2 linked regions of the Acuticoccus sp. I52.16.1 genome follow. The protein of the gene in region 1 interacts with the protein of each later gene in a pairwise test. Links are inferred from orthologs where the notes say so. Each region holds a gene or a part of one and is shown in the gene's direction. Other genes may lie near its edges.

Evidence for each region.
Region 2: the proteins of def (region 1) and MRB58_RS10050 interact in binary tests that used the Escherichia coli proteins (3 or more experiments, as listed by UniProt). The link is inferred for Acuticoccus sp. I52.16.1 from one-to-one orthologs.

The regions. Positions count from the first base shown.
Region 1 is NZ_CP094828.1:626,210-633,404, reverse strand. Bases 2,680-5,656 are described here. They hold def (peptide deformylase), read left to right. Parts: upstream 2,680-3,898; coding sequence 3,899-4,414; downstream 4,415-5,656. Other genes in these bases: truA (tRNA pseudouridine(38-40) synthase TruA), read left to right, coding at 5,511-5,656; fmt (methionyl-tRNA formyltransferase), read left to right, coding at 4,485-5,408; MRB58_RS02875 (glyoxylate/hydroxypyruvate reductase A), read right to left, coding at 2,886-3,824; hydA (dihydropyrimidinase), read right to left, coding at 2,680-2,875. Also shown: MRB58_RS02885 (hypothetical protein), read right to left, coding at 1-1,222; more of hydA, read right to left, coding at 1,466-2,679; more of truA, read left to right, coding at 5,657-6,269; MRB58_RS02855 (S-methyl-5'-thioadenosine phosphorylase), read left to right, coding at 6,266-7,141; MRB58_RS02850 (adenine phosphoribosyltransferase), read left to right, coding at 7,144-7,195. UniProt on the Escherichia coli protein: Removes the formyl group from the N-terminal Met of newly synthesized proteins. Requires at least a dipeptide for an efficient rate of reaction. N-terminal L-methionine is a prerequisite for activity but the enzyme has broad specificity at other positions.
Region 2 is NZ_CP094828.1:2,227,206-2,234,365, forward strand. Bases 1,925-4,866 are described here. They hold MRB58_RS10050 (aspartate-semialdehyde dehydrogenase), read left to right. Parts: upstream 1,925-2,849; coding sequence 2,850-3,884; downstream 3,885-4,866. Other genes in these bases: MRB58_RS10045 (putative zinc-binding metallopeptidase), read right to left, coding at 1,925-2,514; MRB58_RS10055 (DUF952 domain-containing protein), read right to left, coding at 3,931-4,272; MRB58_RS10060 (helix-turn-helix transcriptional regulator), read left to right, coding at 4,457-4,866. Also shown: MRB58_RS10040 (ligase-associated DNA damage response DEXH box helicase), read right to left, coding at 1-1,400; more of MRB58_RS10045, read right to left, coding at 1,477-1,924; more of MRB58_RS10060, read left to right, coding at 4,867-5,092; MRB58_RS10065 (ligase-associated DNA damage response exonuclease), read right to left, coding at 5,133-6,167; MRB58_RS10070 (hypothetical protein), read left to right, coding at 6,297-7,160.

The DNA.
Region 1 (7,195 bases):
GCAGCGTCGTGGCGGGGACGGGAAGGGCGAAACGCTCGTCGCGGGCAAAGTCGCCGATCGCGTCCTGCACCGCGCTCGACGAGCCGTCCGTGCTCGCGGGCAGATAGTCGAGTTCCTTCAGCGCGGCGACGACGCGCTCGTCGGTCGCGTCGCCGCCAGGCGGCCCGGCGACCGGCGCGCCGACGACGCGCGTGGTGTCCGTCGCCGCGACGTCGACCGGCCCGGTGCCGGTTGGGCCGTCGCCGCGCGGGGTCACGTCGCGTGGCGGTGCGGCGGGGGCGGAGGCGGAGGGAGCGGCGGCGGGCTCGGCACGGTCGGTGGTGAGGCGGGCCCGCACGGTCGGCGCGAAGGTGTCGTTCGGGGGCGTGTCGGCGTCGGCGCTGGAGACGGAGTTCTGCCGCACCAGGCTCGTCTCGCCGGGTCCACCGCCAGCGTCCCCCGTGTCCCCGGCGTCGCTGGTGGTCGCGGCGCCGCCGGTGTCGCCGGCGCCCGCGGTGGTGTCCTGTGGCTCGGCGGGGCGGGCGGTGATCTGCGGCGCGGCGGTCGCGATGTCGGCGTTGCCGGGAGGCGCGGCGCTGTCCGTCGTGGCTGGCGCGGTCGGCGCCGGCCTGCCGGCAGCGTCGGCCGGCGGCGCGGCGGTGGCGACGCGCGCCGGCGCCTTGCGGGGCAGGGGCGGAACCTCGCCGGGGCCGAAGAGGGACGCGTTCTCGGGCTCGGGCTCGGGCTCGCCGTCGTACGGCGCATTGGGGTTGCCCAGGCGTTCGCGCATCCGGTCGGCGAAGGAGCCCGGCGGTGGCGTCACCTCGGACGCCGGGGGGGCGCCGGGGGTGCGCAGGTCGAGCGGCCCGGCCTGCTGCAGGGTCGTCTCCGGCTCGGCGATCACCCAGGCCTGCCCCTCGCGGCAACGGTACCCGTCCACCGCGGAGCGGCCGGCGAGGCTGTCGACGTCGACCCGGTAGCCGCGGCACAGCCGGCCGTTGCTGCCGCGCACGGCGCGGTAGGGGCGGATCGCGGCCTGCCCGCCGCCGGGCAGCTCGAACCGCGCGACCTGATTGTCCTGGGCATAGTCGAGGATCGTGGACAGGCGGCTTTCCAGGGCACGCCGCTCGTCCGGCGTCAGCTGCAGCGCGGTGGTATAGTTCTGCGCGCGTGCTGGGGCCGTCGCTGTCGCCATTGCGCTCGCCACCGCCAGCGGCAGGGCGAGAAGGGCAAGACGCCTCATCGGTCATACTCCCGGACCCCCGTCGGCGCGACGGGAGCGCTCAACCTCGATGGATCGGCCGGCCGTCGCCTCGCACAGGGACCGGCCGTGGGCGAGGGTCTGCCAAGGCGACCCTGAGCCACGGATGAACACCATAGGGCGCGCGGCCGCCGATTGCGACCGCCCGCCCGGTGCGAGGCATCCTCCCGCGCGCATCGTCCACGCCCGTCGTCACCGGCGCCCCGGCCCCGCGGGGCGCGCCGCTCAACCCTTGCGGCGTACCTTCATCGACTTCTCGCGCGGCAGGTACTTGCCGTCGGCCTTGGTGCCGGTCAGCGCGCCGTCCTTCACCATCACCTTGCCGCGCAGGATCACCGTCTTCGGCAGCCCTTTGACCTCCAGCCCCTCGTAAGGGGTATAGTCGGACCCGCCGTGAAGGTCGGCGTGGCGGATGGTGGTCTGCGCCTGCGGATCCCACAGCACGATGTCGGCGTCCGAACCGACCGCGATCGTGCCCTTCTTCGGATAGAGGCCGTAGGTCTTGGCGTGGTTGGTCGACGTCAGCGCCACGAAACGGTTGATGTCGATCCGGCCCTTGGAGACGCCTTCGGAGAAGAGGATCGGCAAACGCGTCTCGACCCCCGGAATGCCGTTGGGGATGTGGCGGAAATCGGTTCGGCCCTTGGGGTTCAGCTTGCCGTGGTCGTCGTCGTAGCGGAACGGGCAGTGGTCCGAGGAGAAGACGTCGAACACGCCGTTCTCGATGCCGCGCCAGATGTTCTCCCATTCGGCCTCGGTGCGCGGGGGCGGGGAGCAGACCTGTTTGGCGCCCTCCCAGTTCATGCCCTCGAGGTCCTTCTCGGTGAGGCGGATGTACTGCGGGCACGTCTCGCCGGTGACGTTCATGCCGCGCGCCCGCGCCCGCTCGATCTCCTCCATCGCCGCCCCGTTGGAGACGTGGACGATGACGACCGGCACGTCGACCACCTCGGCGAGCGAGATGGCGCGGTGCGTCGCCTCGCGCTCCACCGCCAGCGGCCGGGTCGTGGCGTGGGAGGCCGGCTCGAGGCGGCCTTCGGCGACGTGGCGGTCGATCAGGAAGCGGATCGCGTCCTCGTTCTCGCAGTGGACCATGGCGAGCGCGCCGGTGCGCCGGGCGGTGTCCATCACGGCGAGGATCTCGGCGTCGTTCAGGCGAAGGTTCTCGTAGGTCATGAAGACCTTGAACGAGGTGTACCCATCCTCGACCGCCGCCGGCAGCTCCTGGCCCAGCACCGCCTCGGACGGGTCGGAGATGACGAGGTGGAAGGAGACGTCGGTGTAGCAGTTGCCCTCGGCCTTGGCGTGGTACTGGGTCAGCGCCTCGCGCAGGGACTTGCCCTTCTCCTGGATGCAGAAGGGGAGCAGCGTGGTGTTGCCGCCGAAGAGGCCGGAGAGGGTGCCGGTCTCGAACGTGTCGGCCATGGTGATGCCCTCGCCGGAGGGCTGGTCGATGTGGACGTGGCTGTCGATACCGCCCGGCAGGACGTATTGGCCCGTCGCGTCGATCGTCTCGGCGCCCTCAAGGCCGATCCCCAGCGCCGTCACGACGCCGTCCTTGATGCCGACGTCGGCCTTGAACACATCCGCGGCCGTCGCGATCGTGCCCCCCGTGATGACGAGGTCGAAGGTCATCTCACTCTCCTCAGTAGCCGCGCGCGAGGTCGACGACGTTCTGCAGCGGCTGGCCGCTCTCGTAGGCGTCGATCTGGCGGATGATGTTGGCGACGGTGGCCTCCGGGTCGGAGGCCGCCGCGACGTGGGGGGTAATGACGAGGTTGGGCCCGTCCCACATCGGGTCTCCCGCCGGCAGCGGCTCCTCGTTGAAGACGTCGAGCGAGGCACCCTTCAGCGCGCCCGACCTCAGCGCGGCCAGGATGTCCGCCTCGTTCTGCAGGCCGCCGCGGCCGGCGTTGACGAGCACCGGCCCCAGCGGACTGCCGCCGCCGAGCTTGGCGATCAGCGCCGCGTCGAGGATGCCGCGCGTGCCCTCGGTCAGCGGCAGCAGCGAGACGAGGATGTCGGTCCGGGCGAGGAAATGGTCGAGCCCGTCGTCGCCGTAGTGGAGGGTGATGTCGCTCGACTTGGGCGAGCGGGACCAGCCGTGGACGTTGAAGCCGAGCGCCAGGAGGATCGGCGCACAGTGGCGGGCGAGGGTGCCGTAGCCCATCAGCCCGACGCGGGCGGAGTGCGCGGCGGGCTGCGTCAGCTCGGTCCACTCGTGCTTCGCCTGGAAGTCCAGGTAGGTGAGCGCCTGGCGGAAGTGAGTGAGCACCTGAAGGACGACCCACTCGCCCATCCGCGAGGTCAGGTCCGGGTCGACGAGGCGCACCAGCGGCACGGCCGGAAACTCCGGGTCGGCGATCACCCCGTCGACGCCGGCGCCCATGTTGAAGATCGCCTTCAGGTTCGGCAGCGTCTTCAGGACGCCGCGCGGCGGCTTCCAGGTCAGCGCGTAGTCGATGCCGGCGGGGTCGTAGTCGTCCCGGCCGTGGACGAGGAGCGGGCGGTTCGGGGCGACGGCCTGCCAGGCGGCGAGCCATTCGTCCTGTCCCCAGTCGGCGGAGAGGAAAAGCGTTGTCATGGTAGAGGTCTCATAGGCAATTGGCGGGCCGTTTGACAATTGACCGCCGCCCACGCGCGTCATATCTGCCGCCCATGGCGAAACGTCCGATCCTCATCATCCCCGATCCCGTGCTGCGGCGTGTGGCAGAGCCTGTGACCGCCGTCGACGATCGGATCAAGTCACTGGCCGACGATATGCTCGAGACCATGTATGCCGCGCCCGGCATCGGCCTCGCCGCGCCGCAGATCGGCATCTCGGAGCGCCTCGTCGTCCTGGACGTGGCGACGGAGGACGACGCCGAGCCTGCGCCGATGGTGCTGATCAACCCCGAGATCGTCGCCCGCTCGGAGGAAACCTCCGTCTACGAAGAAGGCTGCCTGTCGATCCCCGACTATACCGAAGACGTCGAGCGTCCGGCCCGCGTCACCGTGCGCTACCTCGACCGCGAGGGCGCGGAGCGGACCGTGGACGCGGACGGCCTGCTGGCCACCTGCCTGCAGCACGAGATCGACCACCTGAACGGCGTCCTCTTCGTCGACTATCTCTCCCGGCTGAAGCGGGAGCGGGTGCTGAAGAAATTCGCCAAGCAAGCCAAGCTCGGCGCGTGATGGTGACCCCGACCCGATTCGCGCAGCCGGTGCGCCGCGGTCCGTCCGCTCGCCCGCGGGTGACGGCATGATGCGCGTCGTCTTCATGGGCACGCCCTCCTTCGCGGTGCCGACGTTCATGGAAATCGCCGGCCAGGGGCACGAGATCCCGGCCGTCTACACCCAGCCGCCGCGTCCGGCCGGCCGCGGCATGGCCGAGCGCCGCTCGGCGGTGCACGAGGCGGCCGACGCGCTGGGCATCGAGGTGCGCCATCCGACGTCCTTGAAAGAGGAGGCCGGCGCGATCGAGGCGCTGGAGGCGGACGTGCTGGTGGTCGTCGCCTACGGGTTGATCCTGCCGCAGGCGGTGCTCGACTCGGCGCCCCTGGGGGCCTTCAACGTCCACGCCTCGCTGCTGCCGCGTTGGCGTGGCGCGGCGCCGGTCGCCCGCGCCATCATGGCCGGCGACGCGCAGACGGGCGTTGCGGTCATGCGCATGGAGAAGGGCCTCGACACCGGCCCGGTCGCCATGGTGGAGCGCACGCCGATCGGACCGGACGACACCGCCGCCGACCTGACCGACCGCCTCTCGCGCCTCGGCGCCGACCTGATGGTCCGCGCCCTCGCCGGCCTGGAGCGCGAGGCGCTGACGATGACGCCGCAGCCGCAGGAGGGTGTCACCTACGCCCACAAGATCGACAAGGCCGAGGCGCCGATCGACTTCACCGCCGACGCCGAGACCGTGCGCAACCACATCCACGGCCTCAACCCGATGCCGGGCGCCCACGCGACCATCGAGATCGGCGGCAAACCGGAGCGGCTGAAGGTGCTGCGCGCGACCCTCGCCGACGGGACGGGCGCGCCGGGCGAGGTGCTGGACGACCGTCTGACCGTCGCCTGCGGGCGCGGCGCGGTGCGTCTCGTGCGGGTCCAGCGGGCCGGCAAGTCGCCGGTGGAGGCGGATGCCTTCCTGCGCGGCGCCCGCATCGGCCCGGGCGACCGGTTCGAGCGCTGAGCGGCGCGGCGAGATGGACTTCGCCGCGGCTGCCGGTTAGGCCGGGGGAGCCCGCCGGCGACGCCGCCATCGAGGCCGCCCCGCAACCGATCGCCAGCTGCCGTGCCGCGCTACAAGCTCACCATCGAATATGACGGGACGCCTTATGTCGGCTGGCAGTGCCAGGAGACCGGGCGCGCCGTGCAGGAGGCGCTGGAGGACGCGCTGGAGAAGTTCGTCGGCACGGCGACCCGCGTCCACGGCGCCGGGCGCACCGACACCGGCGTCCACGCCACCGGCCAGGTGGCCCACGTCGACCTCGCCAAGGACTGGCGCGCCGACACCGTGCGCGACGCGGTCAACGCCCACCTGCGGCCCGAGCCGGTCGCCGTCCTCTCGGCCGAGCGCGTGGGCGACGACTTCGACGCGCGCCACTCCGCCCGCGCGCGGCACTACCTCTACCGCATCGTCAACCGCCGGCCGCCGCTGGCGCTCGAGCGTGCCGCATGGCGGGTGCCGCAGCCGCTCGACGTCGCGGCGATGAACGCGGCCGCCGCCCACCTCGTCGGCCGGCACGACTTCACCACCTTCCGCGCCGCGCAGTGTCAGGCCAAGAGCCCGCTGCGCACGCTCGACCGGCTCGACGTGACGCGTTCGGGCGAACGGATCGAGGTGCGGGCCAGCGCGCGCTCTTTCCTTCACAATCAGGTTCGGTCCATGGTCGGCACGCTGGTCGAAGTCGGCATCGGCCGCTGGCAGCCGCGGGACGTCGCGGCGGCGCTGGCGGCCCGCTCGCGGCCGGCCTGCGGTCCGGTCGCTCCGGCGGTCGGCCTTGTTTTGACGCGCGTCGACTACGCGCCGCAGGAGGACGAGGAGAGCTGATGGACGTTGTGCTCGGCATCATCGGCGGGTCGGGACTTTATGACCTGCCAGGCCTCGAGGGGACGTGGGAGACGGTGGAAAGCCCGTGGGGCGAGCCGTCCGACCGGGTCCTCGTCGGCACCCTGGCGGACACCCGGATCGTGTTCATGCCCCGCCACGGCCGCGGCCACCGCCTCGGCCCGACGCAGATCGACTATCGCGCCAACATCGACGTGATGAAGCGCGCCGGTGTGACCGACCTCGTCTCGCTCTCGGCCTGCGGCTCGCTGCGCGAGGACCTGCCGCCGGGGACGTTCGTGATCGTCGACCAGTTCATCGATCGCACCTTCGCGCGCGAAAAGTCGTTCTTCGGGGCGGGCTGCGTGGCGCATGTGTCGATGGCCCATCCCGTCAGCCGCGACTTGGGCGACCGCATCGCCGCGGCGGCGGACGTCGCGGGCGTCGTCTGCCATCGCGGCGGGACCTACCTCGCGATGGAGGGGCCGCAGTTCTCCTCGCTGGCCGAATCGCACCTCTACCGCAATTGGGGGGCGGACGTGATCGGCATGACCAACATGCCGGAGGCCAAGCTCGCCCGCGAGGCCGAGATCGCCTACGCCACCGTCGCCATGGTGACAGACTTCGACAGCTGGCACCCCGACCACGGCGAGGTCGACATCCAGCAGATCATCACCACCATGCGGGCCAACGGCGACGCGGCGCGCGCGCTGGTCCAGGCCCTCGCCGTGGCGACCCCGCCGACGCGCCAGCCCTGCTCCACGGGGTCGGACACGGCGCTGGAGTTCGCCATCATCACCGCGCCGGAAGCGCGCGACCCGGCGCTCGTCGCCAAACTCGACGCGGTTGCCGGCCGCGTCCTCCACAGGACCTGACCATGAGCCAGACGACGCGCGACCTGCGCGAGATGGTGCGGGCGATCCCCGACT
Region 2 (7,160 bases), 1.6 Mb from region 1 along the record:
TCGAACGTCTCCCAGTCGAGGGTGCGGTAGGGGTAGGCGGAGCGGATCTCCTCGTAGAGGTCGATCGCGTCAAACGCGTCGGCGACCGCCACGCCGACGACGTGCTGCGCCAGGACGTCGAGCGCGCCCTCCTTGATGGGTGGCGTGTCCTGATGGCCGAGATACGACGCGTCCAGCGCCGCCTGGCACTCCATCACCTCGAACCGGTTCGACGGGACGAGGATCGCCTTGGACGGCTCGTCCATCCGGTGGTTGGCGCGGCCGATGCGCTGAGCGAGCCGCGAGGCGCCCTTCGGCGCGCCGACGTGGACGACGAGGTCGACGTCGCCCCAGTCGATCCCGAGGTCGAGCGTGGAGGTGCAGACGACGGCGCGCAGCGCGTTGCGGGCCATCGCTGCCTCCACCTTGCGCCGCTGCTCGCGCTCCAGCGAGCCGTGGTGCAGGGCGATCGGGAGCGTGTCCTCGTTGATGCGCCACAGCTCGTAGAATAGCGTCTCGGCCTGCGAGCGGGTGTTGACGAAGACGAGCGTCGTCCGGTGCGCCTTGATGAGCTGGTAGACGTCGCCCACCGCCCAGCGTGTCATGTGCCCGGACCAGGGGACGCGTTGCTCGGTCGCCAGGATCGAGAGGTCCGGCTTCGCCCCGCCTTCGACGACGACGAGATCGGCGAGGCCGGACGCCGGGCCGACAGGGCGCCGTTCGGGAACGCCACGGCCGTCGTCCGCGCGCGGTGTCGGGTCGGGCGAGGTGAAGGGGACGAGCCAGCCGCGCAGGTCGTCCGGCTCCGCGACGGTCGCGGAGAGGCCGATGGTGCGCAGATCCGGCGCATGCCGGCGCAGTCGCGCCAGCCCGAGCGCGAGAAGGTCGCCGCGCTTGGAGGTGACGAGCGAATGCAACTCGTCGACGATGACGACCTTCAGCTCGGAGAAGAAGCGGGCGGCGTCGGGCTGGCTGATCAGGAGGGCGATCTGCTCTGCCGTCGTCAGCAGGATGTCCGGCGGGTTCTCCTTCTGCCGCCGCCGCCGGTTCTGCGGCGTGTCGCCGGTGCGGGTCTCGGTGGTGACGGGGAGGCCCATCTCGGCGATCGGCCGCTCGAGATTGCGGGCGATGTCCACCGCCAGCGCCTTGAGCGGGGAGATGTAGAGCGTGTGCGGCCCCTCGCGCACGGCGGCGTTGCGCCGGCGGAACTCGTCCGCGATCTCGATGAGGCTCGGCAGGAAGCCGGCGAGCGTCTTTCCCGCGCCGGTCGGGGCGATGAGGAGCGTGGACTTGCCCTCGCCCGCCTTCTCGATCAGCGCCAGCTGGTGCGGGCGCGGCGTCCAGCCCTGGCCGGCGAACCAGCCTTCGAACGGCTCAGGCAGGGCGCGCGCGGCGCGGGCGATGTCGGGTATGGTGAGCACCGGGCTAACATAAGCGCCGTGCCGGGCTGCGACACCTCCCGGCGGCGCCGCCACCGAGCCGCGTCACCCGGCGCGGTCAGCGGCCGAGGCGCCACCAGCGGCGTTTGTGCGCCGGCGTCGCCTCCTGCGCGTGGGCGCGGATCAGCCGATGGACGAAGCCCAGCTTCTGCTCGACCGGCGTCGACAGCACGAAGGGGTAGAGATCCGGCTGGCCCATCGAGCGGTTGATCGCGTTCATGGCGACCGTCACCGGCACCCACGCCTTCAGGAGGTGGCCGATCGTCCCCTGCGTATAGGGGTCGAAGTCGACGGCGTGGGTGGTCTGCTTCTCCTGGCCGAGGTCGGTGGTGCGGATGCCGAACGCCGCGGCCGTCTCCAGCGCGTCGACGATATGGATGTAGTGGGCGAAGGTCTCGGCCCAGTCCTCCCACGGGTGCGCCGTCGCATAGGTGGAGATGAAGCTGTTGGCCCAATCGGCCGGCGGCCCCTGCTCGTAGTGGCGTTTGAGCGCTTCGTTGTAGTCCTCCCGCTCGTCGCCGAAGACGGCACGGTAGGCGTCCAGCTTGCCCGCGTCGCGCACCAGGCGGTCCCAGTAATAGTGACCCACCTCGTGGCGCATGTGGCCGACCAGCGTGCGATAGGGTTCGCCCATGTCGGTCCGGCGCCGCTCGCGCTCGGCATCGTCGCCTTCCGCGATGTTGATGGTGATGAGGCCGTCCGCGTGGCCGGTCAGAACGGGTGTCACGGTGCCGTCGGCGTTCTGCTGGTCGGCGAGGAAGTCGAACGCGAGGCCGTGGTCGGGATCCTCGGCCATGGTCGGCTGCGGCAGGTTCCAGCGGATGATGGAATAGAAGAGGTAGCGCTTGGCCAGCTCCAGCTCGCGCCACAGCGAAATCGCCTCGGGGTCGGACAGGTCAGGGATGGTGCGGTTGTGGGCGCAGGCGCGGCACAGCGCGTCGCCGCTCCCCTCCCGCACCAGCCAGTTGCAGGCGACCGGCTCGGCGTTGGCACAGAGGTGGTAGGTGGTGCGGTCGACACTCCAGGGGCGGCCTTGCGGGGTCGACAGCATCACCCCGCGCGACGCGTTGAATCCCAGCGCGTTGCCGCAGTTCACACACCGCGTCGAGTCGAAATAGACTTCGTTGCCGCAGTTTCTGCACGAAAACCGCTTCATACGTTGGATATCCGCTCTAGGGACAAATGGGGCGCCCGTCTGCCACTCAAACGCGCGCAACGGGAATAGGTTGCGGCGCGCCGCAAGTAACAACGCCCGCGGCGACTACACGGGGGCAGTCCGCCGCGGCGAGCCGTCGACTGCCGCAGTGCGGCCGAGCGCTGGCGTTGCGCTGGACCGAGCCGGCGGGCGAGGGCCGCGATTGTGCGCCCGGCGGATGGACACATGCCGTCATCTCCGCCATTACACGCCCCAGTCTCTAGGAGTTTAGGCAGATGGGCTACACGGTAGCAGTCGTCGGCGCGACGGGGAACGTCGGCCGCGAAATTCTCGATATCATGGCCGAGCGCGGCTTCCCGGCCGACAAGGTGATCGCGGTCGCGTCGCGCCGCAGTCAGGGGACCGAGGTCTCCTACGGCGACAAGACCCTGAAATGCGAGGCGCTGGAGACGACCGACTTTTCCAACGTCGACATCTGCATGATGTCGGCCGGCGGCGACGTGGCGCGCGAGTGGGCCCCCAAGATCGCCGCGGCCGGCGCGGTGGTGATCGACAATTCGTCCGCCTTCCGGACCGATCCGGACGTGCCGCTCATCGTGCCCGAAGTGAATGCCGACGCGGTCGAGGGGTTCGCCAAGAAGAACATCATCGCCAATCCCAACTGCTCGACCGCGCAGCTCGTCGTGGCACTGAAGCCGATCCACGACCGCGCCCGGATCAAGCGCGTGGTGGTCGCGACGTATCAGTCCGTTTCGGGCGCCGGCAAGGCGGCGATGGACGACCTGTTCGCCCAGACCCGCGCCGTCTTCGTGTCGGACGAGGTGCAGTCCAAGGCGTTCCCGAAGCGGATGGCCTTCAACCTCATCCCGCAGATCGACGTCTTCATGGAAGACGGCTCGACCAAGGAAGAGTGGAAGATGATGGTCGAGACGAAGAAGATCCTCGACCCCAAGATCAAGCTGCACGCCACCTGCGTGCGCGTTCCGGTCTTCATCTCCCATTCCGAGGCGGTGAACCTGGAGCTGGAGGAGCCGCTGTCGGCCGAAGAAGCGCGCGACCTGTTGCGGGAATCGCCGGGCTGCCTGGTGATCGATAAGCATGAGCCGGGCGGCTACATCACGCCGTACGAGGCCGCTGGCGAGGACGCGACCTACATCAGCCGCATCCGCGAGGATCCGACGGTGGAGAACGGGCTCGCGATGTGGGTGGTGAGCGACAACCTGCGCAAGGGCGCCGCGCTCAACACGGTGCAGATCGCGGAGCTGCTGGTGAACCGCAAGTTGCTGTCGGCCCGCGCCGAGGCGGCGTGACCGACCGCCAGAATGCGACATTCAGTCGCATTCTGGCGCAGGATTTCTATCCTTTGTGCGATGGAGGCCATTTGCTTTGCGGCAGCGGATATATCGCCGCCACGTCGCTGAGTTGTATCGCGCGGTAGAGGTGCGGGAAAAGCGCCCCGCCGCGCGAAGTCTCCCAGACCAATTCGGCTGAGTTCATTAAAGGCCTGCAATCCAGCGCAAAAATGTTGAACTCTCCAGAAAAATGTTTCTCGAGCGTCCCATTCAGCTGCGCATCGGTGGACAGGTGAACGAAGCCGTCGCGAAGGTCGTCGGCTGATCCTTCAAAGAAGCCTTTTGTGACGAATGTCGCAAGTTCGGCAGATCGCAGCAGCTTGTAAATCGTATCCTTGTCTTCCACGGGCCATCCAGGAGTCTGATTGAGGCACAGAATGCGGCGGATCTGCAGAAACCCAGGTTCCGCGAACGCCTTACATATGCTACATCAATCCAGAACAAACTGAATTGTGGACGGGCGCTTTCACGTTGAGGAGCCGAACGAGGTACCTCCATTCGATCTTCGCCTGTGAGCAGGAGTAGGGCCTATGCTCGCTCATAACGACGTGTGGAACGCGATCGACGAGCTTGCGGCGAAGCATGGCATGTCTCCGTCCGGCCTTGCCCGTCGCAGCGGTCTCGATCCGACGACTTTTAACAAAAGCAAGCGATTTGCGTCCGACGGGCGTCCCCGCTGGCCGTCGACCGAGTCCATCGCAAAGATCCTAAAAGCCACGAACACCTCGGTGTCGGACCTGTTCGGCTTCGTCGAAAACATCCGCAACGCGCCGCAAGTCTCGATCCCCCTCATCGGCGAAGCGCATGCGGGCTTCGAAAGCGCGAGCCCGGTCGGCACCGATACGATCGCCGTTCCTAGCCCCCCACGCATCATTTCCTTCCCCGATCGGCGCCACGAGCCGCTCTATGCGCTGTCGGTCGTGGGCGACTCGATGCAGCCGCTCTACCGCGATGGCGACGTCCTCTTCATCTCCCCCAACGCCGAGGCGAACGCCGGCGACCGCGTGGTGGTGAAGCGCACGAACAACGAGGTCGCGGTCAAGGTGCTGAAAGAGATCGGTTCCGACGGCTACAAGTTCCACGCCGTCAATCCGGACCATGACGACGTCTCGCTCGGCAAGTCCGAGATCGAGTGGATCGCCCGCATCGTCTACGCGACGCAATAGGCTCCCCCGCCACGCTCCACCACCACGTCCGGCGCGCGCGTCAGTCCGCGTCGTCGGCGACGATCTCCTCCGGCCCGTCGTCCCCGTCTCCGTAGCCCAGCAGGTGCAGCGGGCGAGCGTCGATGCCCTTCGTGCGGGCCCAGTGGCACAGCGCGTCCTCCTGGCCATGCGTCACCCACACCTGTTCGGCCCCCGTCTCCACGATCGTGGTGCACAGGTCCTCCCAGTCGGCATGGTCGGAGATCACCAGTGGCAGCTCCACCCCGCGCTGCCGCGCCCGCGCCCGCACCCGCATCCAGCCCGAGGCGAACGCCGTCACGCTGTCGCCGAACCGCTGCGCCCACCGATCGGCCAGCGAGCCGGGCGGGCACATGACGATCTCCCCCGCCAGCGTCTTGCGATCGACGCCCTTCACCGGCAGCAGGATGCCGAAGTCCTGCCCGCTCGCCTGGTAGTGCGCCGTCAGGGCTTCCATCGCGCCGTGCAGGTAGATCGGCCGATCGTAGCCGGCGGCGCGGATGTGGGCGAGCACCCGCTGCGCCTTCCCCAGGGCATAGGCGCCGACGATGTGCGGCCGCTCCGGGAAGAGCGCCACCGACTGCAGTAGCGTCGCCACCTCGTCCGCCGCGTCCGGATGGCGGAAGACCGGGAGCGCGAACGTCGCCTCGGTGACGAAGAGGTCGCAGGGGACCAACTCGAACCCGGTGCAGGTGGGATCGGCCTGGCGCTTGTAGTCACCGGACACCACGGCGCGCCGGCCGCCCGCCTCCAGCGAGATCTGCGCCGAGCCCAGAATATGCCCCGCGGGATGGTAGCGCACCGTCACCCCGCCGATCCGCACCGCCTCACCGTAGCCGATCGCCTGGCGCGAGCCGGCGAATCCGGGCCCGTAGCGCACGGCCATGATGGCCAGCGTCTCGGCCGTGGCGAGCACGGTGTCGTGACCCGGGCGGGCATGGTCGGCGTGGCCGTGGGTGATCGCCGCGCGCGCCACCTTGCGCACGGGGTCGATGTGGAAACCGCCCGGCGGGCAGTAGAGGCCGTCGGGCGTCAGGGCGAGGAGCGGTTCCGGCATGGGTGCGATATAGGGCACCACGGCACGGCCGTTGAGCGTCCCGAGCGGGCCGATGTGCATTGATTGCCCCGCCGGGTGATCCAGATGCTTCCGAACGGCCGTGCCCCGCGGCCGCGAGGGAGGGCGTGCGTGGTCGACAGGATGGAACGGGTGGTGCTCGTCGGCGAGACGGTGACGGGCGTGGAACACCTCTTCACCCCCGGGTCGCTCGAGTTCCTGTCGCGGCTGCACCGGGCCACGCAGCAGCCTCGCGCCGTGGCGCTGGCGGCCCGCAAGCGACGTCGCGGCCAGATCCCCGGCCTGCGTGACGGCGACTGGACCGCCGCGCCGATCCCCGAAACGCTCGCGGACCGCCGCGTCGAGTTGGTGGTGCCGCCGCACCGGCGCACGTTGGCGGCCGCCGTCGCCTCGCGCGCCGCGTCGGTGGTGGTCGACTTCGAGGACGCCATCCTGCCGACATGGGCCAACATCGTCGCGGGTCATCTCGCCCTGGTCGACACCGTGGGCCAGATGCTCGCCGACGACGCGCCCGCCGCCCCCACCGACGAGATCCTCGGTCCGACGCCGGTGCGTTTCCCGGCGCTGATGATCCGCCCGCGCGCGCTCGATCGCACCGAGGCGCACGTCCTCGTCGACGGCGAAGCGATCGCCGCGGCGGTGCTCGACCTCGGCCTCGCCCTCTACCACAACGCGCCGCACCTCGCGGCGGCCGGCCGCGGCCTCTGCGTGACCCTGCCGGAGCTGGAGAGCGCGGACGAGGCGGCGGTGTTCGACGCGCTTCTGGCGCTGGCGGAGGAGGCGCTGGCCCTGCCGCAGGGATCGATCAAGGTGACGGCGCAGATCGAGACGGTCCCGGCTGCGTACGCGGCGGACGAGATCGTCCATGCGCTGCGCGAGCGTATCGTCGCGCTGGCATGCGGCCGCTCGAACTACCTCGCCTCGGCGATCGCGGAGTGCGCGGCGGACCCCGGCTTCGTCCTGCCGGACCCGGAC